2 linked regions of the Sandaracinus amylolyticus genome follow. The main gene of each other region encodes a partner of the protein of the gene in region 2 in a complex. Links are inferred from orthologs where the notes say so. Each region holds a gene or a part of one and is shown on either strand. Other genes may lie near its edges.

Region 1 (8,603 bases), 360 kb from region 2 along the record:
CTCGGTGCTTGCGCGCGCCGCGGATCCCGCCGCCGTTGAAGATCGCGCCGTCCGCCTCGAGCGCGTCGCGCAGGCGCGAGCAGATCAGCGTGCCCATCGAGGTCTGCCGCACGCGCGAGCCGATCGACGAGAGCGTCACGCCGGGCGGGAGGATCGCGACCGTGGCGGTCTCGAGATCGCGCACGAGCGAGAGGTGCTGGTCGACGCGCGCGCGCATCGCGTCGTCCTCGGGATGGTCCGCGACCGCCTCGAAGCGAGCGTGCACCTCGGGGAACGTGCCGCTCGTCCACACGAGATCGATCACGGTCGCGCGCACCGCGTCGGACGGAGCCTTCGCGAGCCACGTCGCGCCGATCCGCTCGAGCAAGCCGTCGTGCTCGTGCCCGCCGAGGATCACGGGGAAGGGCGGCGTGGTGCGCGCGAGCGCGCGATCCTGGTCGGCGCGTTGATGGGTGATCGGCAGCACGCACGCGCAGCCGCTCGCGAGCAGCTCGTCGGCGAGGCGTCGCGCGGTCTCGTTCGCGGGGTCCACGCGCGCGCCGCCGAAGGGCGGACGTCGATAGAGCGACGGCTCTCCGCTCGTGACGCCGACGAGCCCGACGCGCACGCCCGCGACGTCGAGCACCTCGGTCTTCGGGAACGACTCGTCGAGGCCGTGCACGTTGCTCAGCAGCACGGTCGCGCGCAGCTCGTGCAAGCGCGCGCGGAGCTGATCGACCTCGATGTCGTCCTCGTGGTTGCCGAGGATCGCGTGGGTGATCGGCACGTGGCGCAGGCAGTCGACCATGCCGCGCCCCGAGTCGAGGCTCGAGAGCACGCTCGGCGCGACGAAGTCGCCGGCGACGACCACGAGCATCCGGTCCGCGGGATCGTGCGTCGCGTGGTGGCGCACGAGGCTCACGAGCCGCGGCAGGTGGTCGAGCGAGTAGACGTCGTTGACCGCGACGATCCGCAGTCGCGCGCGCAGCGTCATGGCGGTCACTCGGGCAGGCGCTGGATCACGTGGAAGCCGAACTCGGTCTCGATCGGCCCCGCGATCGCGTTCTCGTCGAGCGCGTACGCGGCATCCTCGAACGCCTGCGCGAGGCGGCCGCGGCCGGTCACCCCGAGATCCCCGCCGCGCTCGGCGCTCGCGTCCTCGCTCTCCTCGCGCGCGATCGCCGCGAAGTCGGCGCCCGGCGCCTGCGCGCGCGCGAGCAGCTCGCGCGCCCTCGCTTCGGCCTCGCCGCGGGTGCGCGTGATCTCCGGGCCCGCGTTGCGCGCGCCCGCGTAGCGCACCAGCACGTGCCGCGTGTGCACGTGCTCCACCGCGCAGCGCTGCGCGACGACGTAGCCGTAGGGCGCCTCGAGCACGTCGCTGATCGCGCCGGTGCGCAGCGCCCAGACCGCATCGCGGATCGGCTCGTGCGCCGCGGGCCAGTCCTCGCGCGTGTAGGTGCCGAGCAGGCCTCCGCGCGGTCCGCTCGACGCCGCGTCGCTCTCGGTGCGCGCGAGCGTGGCGAGATCGTCGCTGCCCGCGACGAGGCGCGTGCGCAGCTGCTCCGCGCGAGCACGCGCTTCGTCCTGGGTGCGCGTGATCGATGCCGGTGCGTGCGCCGCGCCCGACCACGCGACGACGATCACGCGCGCGCACGCCTCCGCCGCGCTCGCCTCGTCGGGCGTCGCGCGCGTGTCCGGCGCGACCACCGCGGGCGGCGGCGCCTCGGTCGGGGCAGGCGGCGGCGGTGCGGGCTCCGCGGCGGGCGAGGAGCACGCGAGAGCGAGCAGGCACGAGAGAGCGAGGAACGCGCGCATGCGCGCGAGGATATCTCGCTCACGCCATCACGGTCGCTTCGGGCGTGACGCTCGTCTGCTTCCGCGGCGGGATCACGTCGCCCGCGAAGAGCTCGTAGATCGCCTTCAGGCGCCCGACGAACGGAGTCATGTCGAGCGCCGTGTCCACGCCCCCGCGCAGCGCGCCCTTCGCGCGGATCCGCCGCACGACGTAGAACGCCGACGCGAGCACGCCGATCACCGGCAGCGCGCGCGCGACCTTCCAGAGCACGGCGTGCGCCGCGATGTCCTTCGCCATCCTTCGCTTGTCCATGCCGCGTTTCGCTGCCGCCGACGTGCCTCGGTCGGCGCGTCGATTGCTCCGTCGCGGCGCCGAGGAGCGACGGGAGGAGATGCCGTACAAGTCCGCCCTGACCGGGCGCGTGCTCGGCGTGCGCTGGATGGGCGCGCCCACCGCGGTCGACGTCGACCGCCTCGAGGCCGAGACGCACTCGGGCTTCGGTCGCGCGTCCGCGCCGCTGGTGCTCGTCGCGGTGCCGCGCTCGCTCGCGCCGCCCGGTGCCGACGTGCGCGCGTGCATCGCGAGCATGCTGCGGGTGACCGCCGCGCAGATCGAGCGGCTCTATCTCGTCATCGAGGGCTCGGGGCCGGGACGTGCGCTCGCGCGTGCTTTCGCTCGCGCGGCGATCACCGCGATCGGCTGGGGCGAGCGCGCGCGGGTCGCGCGAACGGTCGAGGAGGCCGCGTGCGCGGCCGCGGCCGTCGCGGGAGAGCAGCCCGACCAGCTGCTCGCGGCATGGCGCTCCGAGGGCGTGTCGCCGATCTGCGCGAGCGCCTGAGCGGGGCGCGTCGTCACGCACGCAGCCGCCATCGGGGCAGCGCGCCGCACCGACCGCGCGCGATCGCGTCAGCGCCCGCCCTGCACCTGCTGCAGCTGCTCCGGCGACGCGACCGGGAATTGATCGATGCGCTCCGCCGGGACCGCCACGCAGCTCGCCATCTGCAGGCTGCGCCCGATCTGCTCGCTCGTCGCGATGTAGAGCGTGACCGACGCGCGGTCGCCGTAGATCAGGAAGACGTCGCTGACGGTCGTGTACGAGCGGCGCCACGTGAACCGACGCGTGGGCACGCCGCCGGTGGTCGGACAGTCCCAGACGCCCGTGGGCGTCCCGTAGGTATCACGCATCGCCGTGAGGTGCGGCGAGATCGCCCGCGTCGTCGGCAGCATGCTCAGCACCTGCACCTGCACGAGCCGCTGCGCCTGGCGATCGAAGCCGTACATCGCCTGGCCGCCGTTCGAGAGGCGCTCCTCCATCATGATGAGGCCCTCGCGGCTCGCGCCTCCCGCGGGCGCGATCGCCCGCCGCGCCGCGCGCACCTCGTCGATCGTGAGCCCGAGCGCGACGCCCTCGACCACCTCCGGCATCAGCGCGCGGCTCTCCTCGATCAGCCGCGCGACGCGCGCCTCGGCCTCGCGCATCCGCTCGGCGCGTCGCGCCTCGCGTCGCGACGCGTCGGCGCGCTCCTCGGCCTCGATCCACGCGTTCCAACCGACGATCGCTCCGCCGATCGCGAGCAGCACGAGCAAGAAGGCGATCCAACCGCGACGATCCACGGCGCGCAGCGTAATCGCTCACGGGACGCATGTAGAGGTCCGGGCGTCGTCGTGGTATGCCCGGCGCCGCATGGACATCCTCGTCGTCACCGCCGAGATCGCGCCCTACAGCCGCGCCACGAGCGCCGGCGAGACCGCGGCGGCGCTGCCCAAGGCGCTGCGCGGCCTCGGTCACAAGGTCACGGTGCTCTCGCCGCTGTGGGCGTCGATCGATCCCGCGTCGAAGCACCTCGCGCGAAGGCTCGTGAAGATCGAGGTCGAGCTCGAAGGTCAGAAGCGCGCGCTCCCGCTCTTCGAGGGGCGCAGCTCGGGCGGCGTCGATCTCGCGTTCCTCGCCGAAGAGACGCTCTTCCCGCGCAACGCGAGCGCGACCGACACCGGGCCCGAGACCGCGGCGCGCTGGGGCGCGTTCGCGCGCGCGACGATCGAGCTGATGAAGCGCCGCGACGCGCTGCCCGAGGTCGTGCACTGCATCGGCTGGCAGACCGCGATCCTCCCGGTGCTGATGCGCGAAGACCCCGCGCTCGCCGCGATCCCGACGGTGCTCACGGTGCACGACCTGGGCGCGCACGGCCGCTACGATCGCGCGCAGCTCGCGACGTTCGGCGTGCCCGAGAAGTGGTGGCGCATCGACGGCGTCGAGTTCTACGGGAAGCTCTCGCCGCTCAAGGCCGGCATCCAGACCGCGTCGCGCATCACCACGCCGTCGCCGACCTCGGCGCGCGAGGCGACGGAGAGCGCGGGCGGGCTCGAGGGCGCGCTGAGCGCGCGCGGCAAGGCGCTCGCCGGGATCCTCGAGGGCGTCGACGTCTCGGTGTGGAACGCGGCGACCGATCCCTGGCTCGAGGCGCGCTTCGACGCGATGGACGTCGCGGGGTCGCCCACCGAGAAGGGCAAGAGCGCGTACGGCAAGCAGCGCTGCAAGAGCGCGATGCAGAAGGAGCTCGGCCTCCCGGTGCGCGGCGACGTCGCGCTCGTCTCGGCGATCGGCGTGGCGACGGCGGGCAGCGGCTTCGACGTGCTCGCGGACGTCGGGACGAAGCTGCTCCGCAACGACGTGCAGATCGTCGTCGTGACCGAGCCCGGGAGCGATCCCGCGATCGTCTCGCGCTTCGTGGCGCTCGCGCAGCGCTGGTCGGATCGCATCGCGGTGCGGCACGACGCGGATCAGGGGATGGTCCACCGCGCGCTCGGCGCGAGCGATCTCGTCATCGTGCCGAGCCCCAGCGCCGGGCCGAACGCGGCCGCGCCCACCGAGAGCATGGGCGGCGCGCGCGCGATGCACGCGCATCGCTACGGCGCGCTCCCGATCGCGCGGCGCACCGGCGGCGTCGCGGACGCGGTCGTCGACTGCGATCCGCGTCTCAGCTCCGGCAGCGGCTTCCTCTGGGACGAGGACAGCGGTGACGCGATGCTCGCGGCGATCCAGCGCGGCATCGCGGCGTTCACCCAGCCCGCGACGTTCCGCGCGCTCCAGCACCGCGTGATGACGATCGATCACTCGTGGGATCGCAGCGCGCGTCTCTACGAGCGGCTCTACCGCTCGGCGCGCGGTCAGGGCACGCGCGAGGAGCCGGGCAGCACCGCGTCCGAGGCGCGCACGTAGAGCGGCTCGAGCGACGCGAGGTCGTCGGGCCCGCGCGCCGCGAGCGCCTCTTCGGCCTCGAGCGCGAGCAGCGCGCCGCGCGGCACGTCGAGGGCGCGCGGCGCGGTGATCAGCGGTCCGAGCACCGCGCTCACGCGATCGCCGTACACCGCGAGCCCACCGCCCGCGAGCACCGGCGTGCGCGAATCGGCCAGCACGTCGCCGATCGCGTCGCGGATCGCGCGCGCCGCGACCTCCGGCGGGCCGTGGGTCTCGTCGAGGCGCGTCGTCAGCGCACCGCGCGCGTCGGCTTCGTAGACCGCGACGAACACCTCGCCCTTGTGCGCGTCGATCACCGGCACCCGCAGCGCGCCGAAGAGCCCGCGCGCGATCACCCGCGTGGTGCGCACCCCGACCACCGGCGTGCCGCGCGCGAGCGCGAGCCCCTTCACCGTCGAGACCCCGATGCGCACCCCGGTGAACGATCCCGGCCCGAGCCCGACCGCGAGCAGATCGATCGCCGCGACGTCGAGCTCCGCGAGCGCGAGCGCGCGCTCGATCGTCGGCAGCAGCGTCTCGCCGTGCCGCGAGCGGACGCGCGTGTGCATCTCGACGCGCACCTCTCCGCCGTCGGTGATCGCGACGACGCCGAGGTCGCCCGAAGTGTCGATCGCGAGCGTCCGCATACGCGAGGCAGCGCGCCTCATACCACGCGGGCCCGGTTCCGGTATCACTGAATCCACGCTCATCGGGGCTCGTCGGAGCCCGTGACGCGGTACCATGTCCGACCCCGTGGAACGCGAGTCCGTTCAGGAGCGAGCGCTCTCGCGCATTCCCTTCGATCCGCGCGACGCGCGCATCGTCGAGGGCATGTCGCGCTGGATGGGCCTGCTCGGCCGGTTCCAGGTGCTCGCGGGCGGCGCGCTGATGCTCACGGTGATGGGGATCGCCATCGCGTACGGCACCACCGAGGCCCTCGCGACCCCGAGCGCGACGCAGCCCGCCGACGCGACGCCGCCGCTGATCACGCTCGGCGAGGTCACGCTCGAGATGCTGCTCGGCGTCGGCCTCGCCGTGTCGCTGCTCGGCGCGCTGCTGCTCTGGGGCGGCGTGATGTTGATCGACGGCGCCGAGGATCTCGAGCGCGTGGTGCACGGCGACGAGCTCGATCGCCACCACCTCGAGAACGCGCTGCGGCGCATCCGCGGCTACTACCGCATCGAGGCCTTGTTCACGTTGCTCGCGCTCGCGGCGTTGCTCGCCTGGGCGATCCCGGGATGGGCGTGACCGGCGAGCCGCCGGAGGTGCGCGGGCGTCGGCGCGAAGAGAGCGCGCGCGAGCCCACGCCTGCGCCCGCGCCGCGTCGCCTCGAGCTCGTGCTCTCCGAGCCGCCGCCCGCGCCCGACTCGAGCGAGATCGCGATCCGCGAGTCGGACCCCTCGGTCCCCAAGACGCCGGCGCCGACGCCCGCGCCGATCGCGGAGCCCGAGCCCATCCCCGCGCCTGCCGTGCCGCGGGCCGAGCCGGTGCCGTTCGCGAAGTCCGAGGCGCGCATGGTGCGCTCGCTCGCGGGCTGGCTCGGCGTGACGGGCCTCGCGACGCTCGCGATCTGCGGCGTGTTCGCCGCGCAGTGGGCGCAGGGCCGCGGCAGCGTGCCGAGCGCCGCGCTCGCCGTGATCTCGGGGGCGATCGGGCTGTGGAGCCTGCTCGCGGGGTGGCACTTCGGGCGCGTGGTGCGACGTCATCGCGACGAGCGCACCGCGGACGCGCTGCACCAGCTCGTGAGCGCGTTCGGCCACCTGCGCAGCATCTTGATCCTGAAGGCGATCGGACTCTTCCTAGTGCTGGGCCTCAGCTGCTTCGCGTTCTCGATCGTCGCGAGCCTGCTCGCGCTGCTCTGATTTTCCTGCCTTCCTTGACCAGGAGGGGGCGTCGCAATAGCGTTCGGCGCCTCATGCTGGGCCTGCTCGCACCCACCGACCGCGAATGGCTGCTCGCGGTCGAGGGAGACCTCGATCGCCTGCTCTCCGATCACGCGCACTGCGAGCTCAAGGCTGCTCACTCCGCGCTCTCGCTGGTCGGTCGCCACGGCGGCGAGATGCCCGAGATGGTCGCGCCGCTCGTCGCGCTCGCGCACGAGGAGACCGAGCACTTCCGCGAGGTCGAGGAGAAGCTCCGCGCGCGCGGCCGCACGCTCGGCATGCCCGCGACCGACGGCTACGTCGTCGCGCTGCGCAAGGTCGCGCGCGAGGACGCCGACGAGGTCCCCGCGCTCCTCGATCGACTGCTCATCTCCGCGCTGATCGAGGCGCGCTCGTGCGAGCGCTTCAAGCTGCTCGCGGAGGGCCTCGGCGACGGCACGATGCGCCTCTTCTACCGCGACCTCATGGCGTCCGAGGCGACGCACTACCGGCTCTTCGCGCGCCTCGCGGAGCAGCGCTTCGGCGAGTCCGACGCGCGCGCGCGCCTTCGCACCCTGGCCGAGCGCGAGGCACGCCTCGCCACCTCGCTCCCGCTCGGGCCCACGGTGCACGGATGAGCGAGGACCCCACGAAGCCGACGAAGCCCGCGGACCTGCGAAACGAGCTCGGCGAGATCGGCGTCCCGCGCGACCCCACCGCCGAGGCCACCGCGAAGGCGGCCGCGGCCATCCGCGAGAGCGACGAGGAGCGCTGGCGCCGCACGAAGTCGAACATGAAGACGATCGGCGGCGCGGTGCTGCTCGCGTTCTTCATCCGCATCGTCCTCTTCGAGGCGTTCGAGATCGACGGGCCCTCGATGGAGCCCACGCTGCTCAACGGCGATCGCGTCGTCGTGGCGAAGTTCCCCTACGGGCTGTTCCTGCCGTTCACGAGCGACGCCGTCGTGAGCTGGGGCATGCCGAACCCCGGCGACGTCGTGATCGTGAAGAGCCCGTACGACGACATCGACATCGTCAAGCGCGTGATCGGCGTGCCCGGCGATCGCATCGAGATCCGCGAGGACGTCGTGTGGCGCAACGGCGAGCCCATCCATCGCCGCGTGCTCGGGCCCTGCCTCGAGGAAGAGAGCAGCGAAGATCCGACCGACTGCGAGTGGATCGAGGAGGGCACGAACGGCGAGCTGTGGCGCACCAGCCACTCGATGCTGAGCGTGCCCGAGAGCATGTCCCCGGTCGTCGTGCCACCGGGCCACATCTTCGTGCTCGGTGATCACCGCGATCGCAGCAACGACAGCCGCAACCCGCGCGTCGGCATGATCCCGATCTCGCGCGTGAAGGGCCGCGCGCTCGCGATCTACTGGTCGAACGAGACCCACATTCGCTGGGATCGGATCTTCAGCGCGATCCAGTGAACGGTGCGTAGATGGGAGCGGCGGAGGCATCGCCGTGACCGCTCCTCGCGCATCCCTGCTCGTCGCGCTCGCGCTGCTCGTGATCGTGTCGATGGCGCGCGCCGATCCGCGCATCGGGGCGTTCGACCTCCCGACGCTCTTCTACATCGCGAAGTCGGACGACCGGAACCGCGTCGACTACGGCGTGAGGCTCGACGAGCAGTGCTCGCCCGCGTCGCGCGCGCCGATCTACGCGTACTGGCGTCGCTTCGAGCCCGGGCAGGAGCCGCTCGCCGATCTCTCGATGCTCGATCATCG
Region 2 (8,671 bases):
CACGCGCTGCTGCAGCAGACGCCGTCGACACAGCTCAGGCCCGACTGGCACTGGCTCGAGACCGCGCACGAGTCGCCGGGATTGCCCTGCGACTGGCACGTGTGCATCGCGTTGCAGAACGCGCCGGGATCGCACTCGGTGTCGGCGAGGCACTCCACGTCGCAGAGCGAGCCCTGGTCCGAGGTCTGGTCGCTCGCCGACGTGCAGCGCACCGACGGGAAGAGCCCGCAGGAGCTCGACTCGAGGCCCGCGCATCCGCTGTCGTCGGGCACCGGATCGCCGATCTGGCAGCTCGACGCGGCGTTGCACACCGCGTCGCGGCGCGTGCCCTGGCAGCTGCCGGGCGTGCTGCACTGCGACGCCTGCCGGTAGCTCGCCGGACAGTCGCTCGCCTGGGCGCAGCAGTCGCCGCTGCCGCAGCAGAACCCGTTGCTGCAGTAGCCGCTCGAGCAGTCGCTCGCCTCGTCGCACGCGGTGCCCGCGGGCTGATCGGCGACGCACGCGCCGCCGTCGCAGTGCGCGCTCTCGTCGCACTCGGTGTCCCCGGTGCAGCCGCTCGCGCAGACCGGCGCGCTCTGCTCGTACGCGCCGGTGCAGCGCACCGTCGGATACAGCCCGCACGCGTCGGCGACGACGCCGGTCGTGCACGCGCTGTCGTCGGCGACGTCGACCTGGGTGCCGCACTGACTGTTCAGGCAGACCGCGGCGTCGCGCGTGCCCTGGCAGGCCCGCTGGTCGTCGCACGTCGGCGCGGTCCCGTACCTCGCCGGGCACTCGCTCGCGAAGCGGCAGCAGTCGCCGGTCGCGCAGCAGAACCCGTTCTGGCAGTGGCCGCTCGCGCAGTCGCTCGCCTCGTCGCAGGCCTCGCCGTCGGGCAGGTCGGGGAAGCAGAAGCCCGAGCCGCCCACCGCGTCGCAGTGCGCGACGTCGTCGCACGCCGCGTCGTTGGCGCAGCTCGTCGGGCACGCGGGGTCGGGCTGATCCGCGGCGCCGGTGCACACGACGTCGCGGTAGAGCCCGCACGCGTCGGCGACGACGCTCGACGTGCACGCGCTGTCGTCGGGCGTGCCGGTGATCGTCTCGCACTCGAACGTCGTCGGGTTGCACGACACCATCCCGCGCGTGCCCTGGCACTCGTCGGGGTCGCCGCAGACCGTGCCCACGCCGGGATAGCCGGGACAGTGCGCGTCGGCGGCGCAGCACACGTGCCCCGCGCCGCAGCAGAACCCGTTCTCGCAGTTGCTCGACGCGCAGTCGCTGTCCTCGTCGCACGCCGTGCCGTTCGCGTAGTCCTCCTCGCAGCCGGTCCCGTCGCAGTGCGCGGCCGGGATGCAGCGCGTGTCGTCCTCGGGGCCACCCTCCGGCGCGCACGCGGTCGCGCAGAAGTCACCGCGGTCCTCGCCCCCGTCGCACGTGTAGAGACCGCACGCGACGGCCGCGGGATTGACGCACGCGCCGTCGGTGCACGCCGCCTCGCCGCGCTCCTCGTAGGTCCCGCTGCCGACCGCGTCGCAGCGCTGGACCGGGCAGTCCGTGAACTGCTCGTCGACGTGGGTGTCGCAGTCCTGGTCCGCGCTGTCGCAGAGCTCGGCCGCCTCGGGATGACGCGCGATGTCGTCGTCGTCGCAGTCGAGGCCGAGGCAGCTCCCGCCGATGCCGTAGCCGTCGGCGTCCTCGTCGATGCAGCACGCCGAGCCGACCGGCAGACACACCTCGGCGAAGTCGAGCGGCGCGTACGCAGCGCACTCGAAGCCGCGCGGGCAGTCGTTGAACTCGGGGACGCAGAGGCGCAGGCACACGCGCTCGCCGCCGCTCAGCGGGCCGCAGCGCGCGACCGAGCCGCACTGCGCGTCGACGACGCACTCACCGCACAGCGGCACCAGGTCGACCGGGCCGCCGTCGGTCCCGGCGTCGGCGAGCGGACCTCCGGCGTCCGGCGGCGGCATGCCCCCTCCGTCGAATTGCCGAGCCGCGTCGCCTGCCGGGCCGCCGTCGCGTCCGCGGTCCATGCCGCCATCGGCGCAACCGCCCACCGCCGCGCCACACGCCAGCACGAGCACCACCAAGCCGAAGCGCGTCCGCATCGTGACTCCTCGATCTCTCGGCCTCGCGATGCGAAGCCCAGGAGAGACGCCCGCAATGAAAGTTGCGGCGACAATCACACGCGAGCGGCGCTCGGCGCAATCCCGGGCCGCCGCTGCTATACCGTCTCGCGTTGCGCGCCCTCGCTCCGCTGCTGTCTCTCGTCGCGCTGTGTGCGTGCGACGACCTCTCGCGCTTCCGCACCGACGGCGAGAGCCTCTATCGCGGCGACGTCGTCGGCGACGAGGGCGAGTCGTTCCTGCGGCGCGGCTTCGCGCCGGGCACCTCGCTCGACCTCGAGTTCGACCCCACGACGCCCGACGTGCCGCAGCCCGGCACGCTCACCTCGAGCCCCGATCCCACGAGCGGCGAGCGCGTGTTCGACGCGACGCCGCTGCGCTCGATCGCGCCGCTCCAGCACGACCTGCTCAGCGAGTACGACTTCCCGGGCGGCGGGCGCGTGCGCAACTACCTCTACGTCGTGCGCCCCGAGTCCGGCCCGCTCGCGGGGCGCGACGCGATGGTGTTCGTCTCGCTGCTCGACGACGGCGGCGTCGAGGTGCGCGTCATCGCCGGCGCGGGCGACGAGGCGAGCGGCGATCACTTCGGGCTCTTCCGCATGACGCGAGTGGATCGGTGACGAGCGCGGTCGCGTGGAGGATCGCTCGAGGTCCGTCGTCTGGCCTCGAGCGATCCTCCATGCGACCGCGCGGAGGCACCCAGGAGTAAGAGATGCGAGTGTTGGGCATCGAGTCGTCGTGCGACGAGACCGCGGCGGCGATCGTGGAGGACGGCGGTCGCGTGATCGCCGACGTGGTCGCGAGCCAGGTCGCGGTGCACGCGCCCTACGGCGGCGTGGTGCCCGAGCTCGCGTCGCGCGCGCACCTCGCGAACGTCGCGCCGGTGATCGCGAAGGCGCTCGAGGCAGTGCCCGGTGGGCTCGACGCGATCGACGGCATCGCGGTCACGCGCGGGCCCGGGTTGCTCGGCGCGCTGCTCGTCGGCATGAGCGCGGGCAAGGCGATGGCCTGGTCGCGCAACCTGCCGATCGTCTACGTCGATCACCTCGTCGCGCACTTGCTCGCGGTCTACCTGCAGCGCGACCTGCAGCCCGGCCAAGAGGTCGCGACGCCCGAGATGCCTTTCGTCGCGCTGCTCGCGAGCGGCGGGCACACCGCGATCTACGAGGTGCGCGCGCACGACGACGTCGAGCTGATCGGACAGACGCGCGACGACGCGGCGGGCGAGGCGTTCGACAAGGCGGCGAAGCTGCTCGGGCTCGGCTATCCGGGCGGCCCGGTCATCGATCGGCTCGCGAAGCTGGGTGATCGATCGAAGGTCGAGCTGCCGCTGCCGATGCCGAGCACGAAGCGCCTCGACTTCTCGTTCTCGGGGCTCAAGACCGCGATCGCGCGGCACGTCGAGAAGCACGGCGCGCCGAAGGACGAGCGCGAGCTCGCCGACGTGTGCGCGGCGTTCCAGCACGCGGTGGTCGAGGTGCTCGCGCGCAAGAGCGTCGCGGCGTGCAAGCAGCGCCGCATCCCGCGGCTCGTGCTCGCGGGCGGCGTCGCGGCGAACGCGGGGCTGCGGGCGCGCACGACCCAGCTCGCGACGAGCGTCGGCGTGAAGGTGTTCGTGCCGCCGATCGCGAGCTGCACCGACAACGCGGCGATGATCGCGTACGCGGGCTATCTGCGCCTGGCGCGCGGCGAGCGCGACGCGCTCGACGTGACCGCGTACTCGAAGAGCCCCGACCTGCGGCGCGGGAAGATCCTGGAGCGCTGACGCGGTCGGGATCTGGAGCCCGCTCGGTCATACGCGCACACTCATCGCGATGCTGACCACGCTGGCGCTTGAGGGCTGGAAGAGCTTCGGCGCGCTCGTCGAGCTCCCGCTCGCACGGACCACGCTGCTCGTCGGGCCCAACGCGTCCGGCAAGAGCAACGTGCTCGACGCGATCCGTTTTCTCCAGGGGATTGCGCTCGACCTTCCGCTCACCGACGTCCTCCGCGGCAGCTGGGACGGCGGCCGCCAGGTGTGGCCTGGCATCCGCGGCGCGGAGGTCGAAGCAGCCCACGTCGGAGCCGGGCGTTTCACGCTCGGCACCGCGTGGTCCGATGCGTCGAGCAAGATCGAGCACGGGGTGTGCGTGCAGACGCGACCGGAGGTCGCGCTCGCGGAGGAAGCTCTCTTCGATGGCGATGGGCGCGTGCGCTACTGGTTCGACACGCACGCGAAGACGCTCGGCGAGCGCAAGGGGTTGCAGGCGGGCGGCGCGATCGCGGTGGCAATTCGCGCGACCGGCGCCGGCGGACGCAACGTGAGCGCCACGTACTCCGCGAGCCGCAGCTTGCTCGGGCAGATCGAAATCACCGAGCGCGTCGATCCTCGCGTGGTCGAGAACGCGCGCGCGGTGCGCGCGCGCCTGCGCGGCATCACGCACGTCGAGATCCATCCGCAGTTGATGCGAGACCCCGCGCCGCTCCACTGGAAGCAGATGGGCGCGTCCGGCGAGCACGTCGCGGCGGTGCTGCACTCGATGAGCGACGCTCAGCGCGCCGATCTCGTCGACTGGATCTCGGAGCTGTGCGCGCCGCGCGTCGGCGCGATCGACTTCGACGTGGTCGAGTCGGTACGCGAGGTCTACTTCTTCCTCCGCGAGCAGAGCGGGGCGCGCATCTCGGCGCGCAGCCTCAGCGATGGAACGCTGCGCTTCCTCGGAATCCTCGTCGCGCTGCTCACCGCACCCGAAGGGAGTCTCATCGTCCTCGAGGAGCCCGACGTGGGCCTGCACCCGGCTCGCGTCCATTTGCTCGCGGAGATCCTCGAGAGCGTGCCGCGCGAGCGAAACATCCAGGTGCTCGCGACGACGCACTCGCCGATCCTGCTCGCGCACCTCTCCGACGAGGTACTCGCGAACGTGATCGCGTTTGATCGCGACCCGTCGACGGGCTGGTCGATCGCCAAGCGCGTCGGGACACTCCCGCATTACCCGCTGCTCCGTGACAGTGAGCAGCGCGATCACCTGATTGCCACCGGCTGGCTGGAGCGCGCGCTGTGAAGGTCTTGATCATCCCCGAGGATCAGGAGCTCGACCGCTACGTACTGAAGCCCGTCGTCGAGCGCCTGTTCGCGGAGCTCGCTCGGCCAGCGCGCATCGACGTGCTCCCCGAGCCCAGGTTGCGCGGCTCGTCACAAGCTCTCGATCCGCAGACCATCGCGGCGATCGTCCGGGACAACCCGATGACGGATCTCTTCCTCCTGATCGTCGACCGCGACTGTGATCGGGACGCTCACGTCTCGAAGCTGGCGGCGAGGGTGGCCGAGCACCCGGACAAGCTCATCGGGTGCCTCGCGGTCGAGGAAGTAGAGTGCTGGCTGCTCGCGCTCTCCGACACACTGCCCGCGAGCTGGCGCGAGATCCGCGAGCACTGCGATCCCAAGGAACGTTACGTGGAGCCCTTCTTGGCGGCCCGTGGGAGCAGCAGCCCGGGGCGTGGAAGGAAGGCCGCGATGCGCGAGCTGGCGGGGAACTGGCGTCGCCTCGTGAGCCGTTGCCCGGAGATCCAGGAGCTCTCGACGCGCATCGCGAGCTGGCTCGGCGCGCGCGAGCACTGATGTGGTCGTGCGCCGCCGAGGCGGCCGAGAGCGAGCCGGCGCGGGGTCGTGAGGCTCGGTCGGGGGCTCGCGAGGCCAGCTTCGGGGCGCGCCTGGCCGGGTCGGGGGCGCGGGTGGCTGCGCGGTGGGCACGCGAGGCCAGGATCGTGGGCGCGCGAGGCCAGGATCGTGGGCACGATTGGGGTGGATCGACCCCAATCGCGCGATCGGCGGTTTTGCTCGGAAAAACTGGCGATCTCGGGCTCGACTCGCGCGCGTGTTCGCGCGATCTTCGCGCGAGGGGGCTCGATCATGGCGACGAAGAAGAAGACCACGGCCAAGAAGACGGCGAAGAAGAGCGCGAAGGCGGCGAAGCGGACCGCGCCAGCGAAGAAGCGGACGAAGATCGTGGTGAACCCGCTCTCGAGCGAGCAGCGACGCAGCTTGCTGCGCGTGCCGGCGGGCTACTCGGACGCGGTGAGCGACACGATCGAGGCGTGGAACGACAACCGCACGGTGCTGAAGCTCGCGAACCGCACGCCCGCGCAGCTCGCGTCGATGCTGCGCAAGGCGGAGCAGGCCGCCGAGAAGGAGCGCGCGTTCCAGCAGAAGGCGGAGGAGCAGCTCCGCGCGCTCACCGACGCGCGCATGCTCGCGGAGCACGAGGTGTGGAGCACGACGCTCGCGCTCTACGGCGTGGCGAAGGCGCAGATGCGCACCGCGCCCGAGCTCGCGGGCGCGTTCGAGCACATGAGCGAGCTCTTCGCGCGCGAGTCGAAGAAGCCGAGCGAGCCCACGCCGAGCGAGTGAACGCGGACGTCGCGCAGGCGCGCCGTCAGCCGCGCGAGCGGTAGGGGCCACCCTCGCGCGTCGAGGTCTCGAGGGCGCGCGCGAGCTCGATCGCGTGATCGAGCCACGGCGCGATGTCGCGCGCCGCTTCGATCGCGATGCTGAGCACGAGCGCGCCCTCGACCGCGACGCGCCACAGGCCATCGGGCGTGGTCGCGAGCAGGTCGAGGACGGCGCGCGGCAGCGGAGCTGGGGGCGCGGAGTCGACCGCGACGAAGGGATCGTCGCGAGGGACGCCGAGCTCGGCGACGCGATCGCCGGCGGCGGCTCGGAGCGTCACCTCGACGTCCCCTGCGCGGAGGAGGGTCGCGGTCAGCGGCACGGGCAGCGCGAGCTCGACGCGCACGACGAGATCCGAGGGAACCGCGGCGGCCGGGAGCTCGATCACGAACGCGCGCGCGCCGTGGCGGCCGGTGAGCAGGAGACCGTCCGCGCTCTCGATCGCCACGCCTTGGGCGAGCCAGCGCTCGAGCATCGTCTCGCGCCACGACCGGGCGCGGACCGCACGCGCCGCCACGACGAGCACGTCCGCGAGGTGCTTCGCGATGCGCGCCGCGTGCACGAAGCGCACGTCGCTGGGCTCGCCGCGGACGACGATGCGCACGGCGTCATCGGTGACGTGGACGTCCTCGCGCGCGTGCTGCGCGATCGCGGCGCTCGCGTGCGCGAGCAGCGCGCGTGCAGCGTCGGGATCGATCGCGCGCGCAGCGCAGTGCAGCGCGGCGAGCTCGAGGGGGAGGCTCGACGACGCGATCGCGGAGGGCGCGGCGCACGTCGAGAACGTGAGGCCGGGGCCGAGCGGCGGTGTGATCGGGACGGTGAGGACACATCCGTGATCGCCCAAGCGACGCAGCGTCACGGGGACGCCCTCGAGCGAGCCCTCGAGCTCGTCGTGATTCGGCGCGTCGCGCTGCGTCAGACCGAGGCGTCGTCCGACCTCGAGCCACGCGCGAGCGCGGCGACGTCTCGCATGGAGCGCGGCGAGCGCGATCGTGGTGACGACCGCGGCGCCGACGAGCGCGGGGATCACGTCACCTGGATCGCGCGGCGGGTCATCCACACGCCGTGCTGGTTGCAGCGAGCGCGCGCGATCAGCTGCGAGGGCTCGCGCAGCGCGAGCGGCACGCGGACGATCGGGTACGCGACGTCGGGCGAGAGATCGGCGACCCACACGACGCGATCGTCGAGCCGCACCTCGAGCCACTCGATGCGGTGCTCGACGCTCATCTCGTGAGGGCGCACGCCGACCTGCACGACGAGGTCGAACGGGCGCCCGGCGCGGACGCGCTCGGGCAGCGTGAGCACGGGGGCATGGGTGCGCTCGTCCTCGGTGAGCGCGGACGCGTCGGCGACCTGGGTCCCGGTCAGAGCGCCTTCGGCGGACCACTCGGCGCGCGCGGGTGGGCATGCGCTCGTGCCGCGTCCGCGCTGTGCGACCGCGGCGGAAGGAAGCGCCAGCGTGGCAGCGCCGACGATCGAGCCTCGCAGGAAACGACGTCGCTCCATGATCGAGCGAGTGTAGACCGGGTCGGGACCGAGACCGAGACCGAGTCCGCGTCGGCGTCGGCGTCGGCGTCCGCGTCCGTGTCGGCAGCGCCCCGAATGCGAGAAAAGGCGCCGCGCGAAGCGCAGCGCCTTCTCACTCACCTACCCAGCCTTCACGCGCGCGGCAGGACGCCGCTCCGAGCACCGTCCGAGCGCGAGCCCCCTCCCCGCGCCCCTCTCCGCAGCCTCACCGCGCGCGGCGACGACCGATCACCATCGCAATCGCGATCCCCACGAGCACCATCCACATCGACGACGACGACCGCGCCCCGACCGACACCGAGCACCCGCCGGCGCTCGACCCGACCGCCGTGCACACCGACGCCGCGCCGTCCGCCGTGCGACGGCACTCGAGACCGACGCCGCACACGCGATCGGCGCTGCACGGCTCGGTGCACACGCTGCTGCCGCCGACGCGCGCGCACAGGCCGCTCGCGCACTCCTCGTTCGTGTCGCACTCCTCGCCGACGAGGCTGCCCATCGGCGCGCACACGTTCACGCCGCCCGCCGCCGCGCAGCCGAAGCCCGCGGGGCACGGCGTCGCGCCGTCGCACGTGATCGTGCACCAGTTGCGATCACCGAGGATCGCGCAGATGCC

Evidence for each region.
Region 1: the proteins of tsaD (region 2) and tsaB are in contact, whole or in part, in a solved structure (PDB 4WQ4), measured with the Escherichia coli proteins. The link is inferred for Sandaracinus amylolyticus from one-to-one orthologs.

Annotation. Positions count from the first base shown.
Region 1 is NZ_CP011125.1:1,727,799-1,736,401, forward strand. What follows is about bases 3,802-6,589. They hold tsaB (tRNA (adenosine(37)-N6)-threonylcarbamoyltransferase complex dimerization subunit type 1 TsaB), read right to left. Parts: upstream 5,660-6,589; coding sequence 4,943-5,659; downstream 3,802-4,942. Other genes in these bases: DB32_RS07275 (glycogen synthase), read left to right, coding at 3,802-4,994; DB32_RS07285 (hypothetical protein), read left to right, coding at 5,766-6,260; DB32_RS07290 (hypothetical protein), read left to right, coding at 6,257-6,589. Also shown: DB32_RS07250 (5'-nucleotidase C-terminal domain-containing protein), read right to left, coding at 1-973; DB32_RS07255 (peptidylprolyl isomerase), read right to left, coding at 979-1,794; DB32_RS07260 (hypothetical protein), read right to left, coding at 1,814-2,086; DB32_RS07265 (hypothetical protein), read left to right, coding at 2,166-2,612; DB32_RS48010 (hypothetical protein), read right to left, coding at 2,681-3,388; more of DB32_RS07275, read left to right, coding at 3,459-3,801; more of DB32_RS07290, read left to right, coding at 6,590-6,874; DB32_RS07295 (MiaE family protein), read left to right, coding at 6,928-7,512; lepB (signal peptidase I), read left to right, coding at 7,509-8,306; DB32_RS07305 (DUF4833 domain-containing protein), read left to right, coding at 8,341-8,603. UniProt on the Escherichia coli protein: Required for the formation of a threonylcarbamoyl group on adenosine at position 37 (t(6)A37) in tRNAs that read codons beginning with adenine.
Region 2 is NZ_CP011125.1:2,088,213-2,096,883, reverse strand. What follows is about bases 1,985-4,840. They hold tsaD (tRNA (adenosine(37)-N6)-threonylcarbamoyltransferase complex transferase subunit TsaD), read left to right. Parts: upstream 1,985-2,814; coding sequence 2,815-3,867; downstream 3,868-4,840. Other genes in these bases: DB32_RS08805 (AAA family ATPase), read left to right, coding at 3,917-4,840; DB32_RS08815 (hypothetical protein), read left to right, coding at 2,216-2,722; DB32_RS08820 (MopE-related protein), read right to left, coding at 1,985-2,084. Also shown: more of DB32_RS08820, read right to left, coding at 1-1,984; more of DB32_RS08805, read left to right, coding at 4,841-5,143; DB32_RS08800 (hypothetical protein), read left to right, coding at 5,140-5,700; DB32_RS08795 (hypothetical protein), read left to right, coding at 5,992-6,489; DB32_RS08790 (hypothetical protein), read right to left, coding at 6,515-7,558; DB32_RS08785 (desulfoferrodoxin family protein), read right to left, coding at 7,555-8,034; DB32_RS08780 (S1 family peptidase), read right to left, coding at 8,261-8,671.